2 linked regions of the Nisaea sediminum genome follow. Each later gene encodes a partner of the first gene's protein in a complex. Links are inferred from orthologs where the notes say so. Each region holds a gene or a part of one and is shown in the gene's direction. Other genes may lie near its edges. The genes, in order: IG122_RS08030 and dnaG.

Region 1 (3,266 bases):
GCTGCCCCAGGGCAAGGCCCTTCGTGCGAGCAAGAACAACCTGACCCACTTCGAAGGCCAGCGCGCCCAGCTCGAAGCGGAAAACCTCGAGCGCAAGGGTGAGGCCGAACAGGTCGCGACCAAGCTCGCGGGCATGGTGGTTCCGGTGATCCGGGCCGCCGGCGACAGCGGCCAGCTCTACGGCTCCGTCACCTCCCGCGACATCGCGGACGCGGTCACCGCCGGGGGCGTCACCGTCAGCAAGCGCCAGGTCGTGCTCGACCGCGCCCTGAAGATGCTCGGCCTCGAAGAGATCCGCGTCGTGCTGCATCCGGAAGTGTCGGTGAACATCACCGTCAACATCGCCCGCAGCGCCGACGAAGCCGAACAGCAGAAACTCCTTGGCCGTGCCGTCGGCACCGAAGAAGCCGAGGAAGCCGAGGAAGAGGAAGAAGCCCAGTTGACGGCCGAAGCCGCTTCCGAGCTGCTTGAGGAAGGCCTTGCCGAGGCGGCCGCCGACGAGGAAGAGAAGCCTGCGGAGGCCTGAGCCTTTTCGCGTCTCTCACCAACTGTTCCGGAAACGGCCGCCCGTCGGGGCGGCCGTTTTCTTTTTCACAGGGTCAAGCCCTTGGTTTTCGGGCCGCAAATCCGAGATATCCCCGCTATTCAGCTTTATACACAGCCGTAAGTCTTTGATAAATCACGGCTTGGGGATAAGATTGCTGAAGACGTCCACAGCCCTTCTTGGTATGTGTATCTGATGTCCAGTTCAGAGCCATTCTCGACCATCACATCTCTCACGCGCGCGGAACCGCAGACCAGCGAATACCGCGAGCCTCCCCACAACCTAGAGGCGGAACAAGGTCTGCTCGGCGCGATCCTGGTCAATAACCGTGCCTTCGAGAGGGTCAGCGAGTATCTGGCGCCTGAACATTTCGCCGACCCGGCTCATGGGCGCATCTTCGCCGCCTGCGGCCGGCTGATCGAGAAAGGCCAGATCGCCAACCCGGTGACCCTGAAACCGCTCTTCGATCAGGACGATTCCCTGCAGGAGGCCGGCGGCGCGCAGTATCTGGTCCGGCTCGCCGCCTCCGTCGTCACCGTGATCAATGCCGACGATTACGGCCAAGCGATCTATGACAGCTTCCTGCGCCGCGAACTGATCGATCTCGGCGGCGAGATCGTCAACGTGGCCTACAAGCACGATCTCGACCTGCCGGCGGCAGATCAGATCGAGGCCGCGGAATCGAAACTCTTCAGTCTCGCGGAACGCGGCTCCAGTCAGGGCGGCTTCCAGGATTTCGGCGAGGCCCTGACCACCGCCGTCCGGATGGCCGAGGAGGCTTTCAAGCGAGACGGCGGGCTTGCGGGTATTTCCACCGGTCTGACCGACCTCGACGCCAAGCTCGGCGGCCTGCACCCCTCGGATCTGCTGATCCTCGCCGGCCGGCCGGCCATGGGAAAGACCGCGCTGGCGACGAACATCGCCTTCCATGTCGCGACCGCCGCGCTCAAGGACCCGGAACTCGACCGCCAGGTCGTCGCCTTCTTCTCGCTCGAAATGTCGGCCGAACAGCTCGCCACGCGTATTCTGGCCGAGCAGACCGAGATCTCGTCGGAGCATATCCGGCGCGGCGAGCTGACGACCGAGGACTTCCAGAAGCTGGTCGCCTCCAGCCAGGACCTTGAGCGGGCGCCGCTCTATGTCGACGATACCCCCGCGATCACCATCGCCACCATGCGCGCCCGCGCGCGGCGCCTGAAGCGCCAGCAGGGACTTTCGCTCATTGTGGTCGACTACCTGCAGCTCATGCGCCCTTCCGCCGGTCAGCGGGCCGACAACCGGGTGCAGGAAATCTCCATGATCACCCAGGGCCTGAAGGCGATCGCCAAGGAACTGGACGTGCCGGTCATCGCCCTGTCCCAGCTTTCACGCGCCGTCGAACAGCGCGAGGACAAACGCCCCGTGCTGGCCGACCTTCGAGAATCCGGATCGATCGAGCAGGACGCGGACGTCGTCATGTTCGTGTTCCGCGAGCAGTACTATCTCGAGAAGGGCGAACCCGCGCAGCGCATCGATGAGTCCGACGAGAAGTTCCACGACCGGCACGACCAGTGGAAGGACCGCTGCGAGAAGTCCTACGGCAAGGCCGAGGTCATCATCGGCAAGCAGCGCCACGGCCCGACAGGCACCGTCACGCTGCACTTCGAAGGCTCGACGACCAAATTCTCCAATTTCGTCTCGGACGATCACATCCCGGACAGCTTCTGATGCTCGATACCTCTCCGGCAGCCGGCGGCTCCGATGCCGCGTCGGAACTCGTGGTCGATCTCCGCGCGGTCAAACAGAACTACCTGTCCCTGCAGCAGCGGCTCGGAAAGAGCGAATGCGCCGCGGCCGTGAAGGCCGACGCCTACGGAACGGGCGCGGACAAGGTGGCTCCGGCGCTCTTCGAGGCTGGCTGCCGGACCTTCTTCGTCGCAACCGTCGACGAAGCGATCGCCCTCCGAAAGATCCTTCCCAGCGCCCGAATCGCCGTGCTCAACGGTCTGCTTCCGGGGACCGAACAGGTCATTCCGGAGCACGATCTGATCCCGGTCATCAACGATCTGGAGCAGGTCTCACGCATTCGCGAAATGTGCGTCGCCGCCGGCCGGGCGCTGCCGGCCATGCTGCATATCGACACCGGGATGAACCGGCTTGGCCTGTCGCCGGACGAGATGGATCGTGTGGCCGAGGATCCCGATTTGCTGACCGGCCCGGACTGGCTCTACGCGATCTCGCATCTCGCCAGCGGCGACGATCCCGGCAACCCGGAGAACGCGGCGCAACTCGCGCGGTTCGCCGACCAGCGCCGCCGTCTAAAGCGGCCGCTGCGGGCAAGCCTGGCCAACTCGGCCGGGATCTTTCTCGGTCTGGATTATCATCTGGATCTCGCCCGCCCCGGCTTCGCGCTTTACGGCGGCCGGGTGGAAGACGGCAAACCGAGCCCGATGGAGCCGGTTGTCCGGCTGCGGGCGCGCATCCTGCAGGTCCGCACCGTCCTCGCAGGCGACAGCATCGGCTACGGCGGCACGTACAAGGTGACCAAGGATGCGCGTATCGCCACGGTAGCCGTCGGCTATGCGGACGGTTATCTGCGCTGCCTTTCGGGCAAGGGCGCGGCCTATATCGGCGACCAGCGCTTCCCCGTGGTCGGCCGGGTCTCGATGGACATGCTTGCCGTCGACGTCAGCCACGCGGATCCGACCGAAGTCTATCCGGGCGGCTATATCGAGCTGCTCGG
Region 2 (3,244 bases), on another replicon or contig:
TGCGGTTCCGGCACACGAGAACCGCGGAGGATCGCATGGATATCCGCTTGGCAGACAGATTCTTTGTCTTCGGGTCGGGCCGGACGCTTCGAAGCCGAGTTGATAAAGAATGCGGGACAAGAGGTCAAGGCCGTTGTTTTTCATATAAACAAGTAAATTCAATATGTTAATAAATGTGCCTTGCGTTTTGTTCCGCGATGGAGATGGTGTAGCCGAAATTCGCGAGCCGGTCTGACGAGAAACCCGCCGCGAAATGGCTAGGGGTAATGTTCATATGATGCGCGCCGCATTCAGTGACGCCTTGAAAGAGGCTTTGAAGGAAAAGGATCAGTGTGCCGTCAGCACAATCAGATTGATTCTGGCGGCCCTGAAGGACCGTGACATTGCCGCGCGCGGCAATGGCAACGCGGACGGGATCAGCGAGGACGAGATCCTCTCCATGCTGCAGACCATGCTCAAGCAGCGGACCGAGTCGATCCGGCTTTACGAGCAGGGTGGCCGTCTGGAACTGGCCGAGCAGGAAAAGGCCGAGATGGACGTCATCCGCCGTTTCATGCCGCAGCAGCTCGACGAAGCCGAGATGAACGCGGCGGTGGAAACCGTCGTGAAGGAAATCGGCGCGAAGGAGCTGAAGGACATGGGGCGCGCCATGGCTGCCCTGAAGGAGCGCTATGCCGGCCGCATGGATTTTTCCAAGGCGAGCGGCATTGTCCGACAGATGCTCGCCTGAGCCTGTCCATACCCGGATTCCTTTGACCGCTTGAGCTGGCAAGTTCACACTCTTTGCCCCTTGGGCAAGGATTGATCGTCGCACATCATGAGCTTCCCGCCACAATTCCTTGACGAATTGAGGACCCGGCTTCCGGTTTCGGAAGTGGTCGGCCGTCGGGTGACGTTGCAGCGTCGGGGCCGGGAGTTTCTCGGGCTCTGTCCGTTCCATTCGGACAGCAAGCCGTCAATGAATGTCGTCGACGATAAGAATTTCTATCACTGCTTCGCCTGCGGGGCGCATGGCGACATCATCAAGTTCGTGATGGAGTCCGAGGGGCTCGCTTTCCCCGAGGCGGTCGAGAAGCTGGCCGACATGGCCGGTCTCGAGGTGCCCAAGGAAACGCCGCAGGACCGCGAGCGCTCCAAGCGCCGCGAGACCCTGCACGATGTTCTCGAACATGCCTGCACCTGGTTCGAGCAGAAGCTTGCGGGACCCGGCGGGGCCGAGGCGCTCGATTATCTGCGCGGGCGCGGGCTTACGAAGGAAACCATTGCCCGCTTCCGCCTTGGCTGGGCGCCGGACAGCCGGACCGCCTTCGCGCAGTCGATGAAGGCGGAAGGCGTGAAGGAGGCCCTGCTGCTGGAAGCGGGACTGCTGCGCAAACCGGAAGACGGGGGCGCGGCCTACGATTATTTCCGCGGTCGCATCATCTTCCCGATCACCGACCGGCGCGGACGGGTGATCGCCTTCGGTGGCCGCATTCTCGGCGACGGTCAGCCGAAATACCTCAATTCTCCGGACACGCCGGTCTTCCATAAAGGCCGCGTTCTTTATGGTCTCGCGCAGGCGCGCGAGCCGGCCCGCAAGGCGGACGAGATCGTCGTCGCGGAAGGCTACATGGACGTGATCGCGCTCTCACAGGGTGGTTTTCCGCAGGCGGTCGCCCCGCTCGGCACCGCGCTGACCGAGGATCAGATCGCGGAGCTCTGGAAACTCGCGACGGAGCCGGTGGTCTGTTTCGACGGCGACACAGCAGGTATGCGGGCCGCCGGACGCGCCGCCGACCGGGTGCTGCCGATGCTGAAGCCGGGACACTCCCTTCGTTTCGTCACGCTGCCGCAGGGCGAGGATCCGGACGACGTGATCAAGCATCACGGTGCCAAGGCGATGCGCGAGCTGCTTGACGGGGCGATCCCGCTGTCCGAATTCATCTGGCGCCAGGAACTGGCCGCCCAGCCGGTGACCACGCCGGAGCGGATCGCGGATTTTCAGCGCCGCATGCGTGGGCGGGTCCGGGAAATCGCCGAACGTACGGTGCAGGAAAGCTATTCGGATCATGTCGAGAACCGGATCCGGGAAATGCGCCGGGCCGGTCGGGAAAACAGTGGCGGCGGTCGCGGTTCGCGCCGCAGCGGTTATGCCGAGGCCTATGCGGGAGCGCAGTTTTCGCAGGGCCACCGGGCCAACGTTCCGTCGATCATGGCGCGGCGTCAGCAGCAGATCGTGCTCGCGGCCCTCCTCAACCATCCGGCCCTGATCGACGAATTGGGCGAGGCGATCGGCGTTCTGGCCTTCGACGATCCCTTCCTTGACAAGCTCCGGCAGCAAATCATAGAGATTGCGCTCGCCGATCCAGGCCTTGACTCGGAGGGCTTAATCGCCCATTTGACGCGGTTGGGGTTATCGGATGCCTGCAATGGGCTTCTAAGTGGGGAAACATTAAGTCACGCCGCCTTCGCGAGGCGGAACGCGCAGCTTTCGAAGGCGCGCGCGGGACTGACGGAATTGCTGGCTCGTATCGGCAAGCCTCAGCTTGAGGCGCAATTGGCCGATGCCGAACGGGCGGTGGCGGAGGAATTTAGCGAAGCGAGTTGGAACCGGCTGGCGTCATTGCGATCGGCGCTGGCTTCCCTCAATTCCAGCGCCGCGCTTGAGGAAACCGACCTCGGTCGGAGTTAAGATAACGGCGGGCTGTCCCGGGGTGGGGACGGCGGCGCATATGGAGAGGTCGACGAACGAATGGCGAAACAGTCGCTGGCGAACGAAGACGAGAACCGGGACCGCGAAGAGAATTCCGACGGTCCGCTGATCGACAACGTCAATCAGACCGTCAAGAATCTGATCAAGAAGGGCAAGGAGCGCGGCTACCTCACCTATGACGAGGTGAACGCGGCACTGCCTCAGGAGGAGATGTCCTCCGAGCAGATCGAAGACGTGATGTCCGCGCTCAGCGAGATGGGCGTCAACGTGGTCGAGAACGAGGATCAGGAAGACAGCGGCAACGACGCCAAGGCCGAGGACGAGAAGAGCGTCGCCGGCAATGTCGCCGACGACGATGTCGGCCGCACGGACGACCCGGTGCGGATGTATCTGCGCGAGATGGGCAGTGTCGAGCTGCTCTCCCGCGAGGGCGAGATCGCCATCGCCAAGCGCATCGAGGCCGGCCGCGAGATGATGATCGGCGGCATCTGCGAAAGCCCGCTGACCATCAAGGCCCTGATCCAGTGGCGCGACGCGCTGAAGGAAGAGAAG

The links.
Region 2: the proteins of IG122_RS08030 (region 1) and dnaG are in contact, whole or in part, in a crystal structure (PDB 2R6A), measured with the Geobacillus stearothermophilus proteins. The link is inferred for Nisaea sediminum from one-to-one orthologs. Residues at the interface, in WP_033016901.1 of Geobacillus stearothermophilus: Ser13, Glu15, Ala16, Gln18, Glu91, Leu92, Asp94, Ala95, Val96, Pro97, Thr98, Ala99, Ala100, Asn101, Tyr104, Tyr105, Ile108; in WP_049624496.1 of Geobacillus stearothermophilus: Lys456, Leu457, Leu458, Pro459, Ala460, Asn463, Ala464, Leu467, Leu535, Leu536, Ile537, Ala538, Gln544, Glu545, Asp548, Tyr549, His552.

Annotation. Positions count from the first base shown.
Region 1 is NZ_JACZCQ010000003.1:616,970-620,235, forward strand. What follows is about bases 45-2,995. They hold IG122_RS08030 (replicative DNA helicase), read left to right. Parts: upstream 45-739; coding sequence 740-2,251; downstream 2,252-2,995. Other genes in these bases: rplI (50S ribosomal protein L9), read left to right, coding at 45-526; alr (alanine racemase), read left to right, coding at 2,251-2,995. In the rest of the region: more of rplI, read left to right, coding at 1-44; more of alr, read left to right, coding at 2,996-3,266. UniProt on the Escherichia coli protein: The main replicative DNA helicase, it participates in initiation and elongation during chromosome replication. Travels ahead of the DNA replisome, separating dsDNA into templates for DNA synthesis.
Region 2 is NZ_JACZCQ010000005.1:247,398-250,641, reverse strand. Bases 316-3,244 are described here. They hold dnaG (DNA primase), read left to right. Parts: upstream 316-817; coding sequence 818-2,671; downstream 2,672-3,244. Other genes in these bases: rpoD (RNA polymerase sigma factor RpoD), read left to right, coding at 2,732-3,244; IG122_RS11640 (GatB/YqeY domain-containing protein), read left to right, coding at 316-730. Also shown: more of IG122_RS11640, read left to right, coding at 275-315. UniProt on the Escherichia coli protein: RNA polymerase that catalyzes the synthesis of short RNA molecules used as primers for DNA polymerase during DNA replication.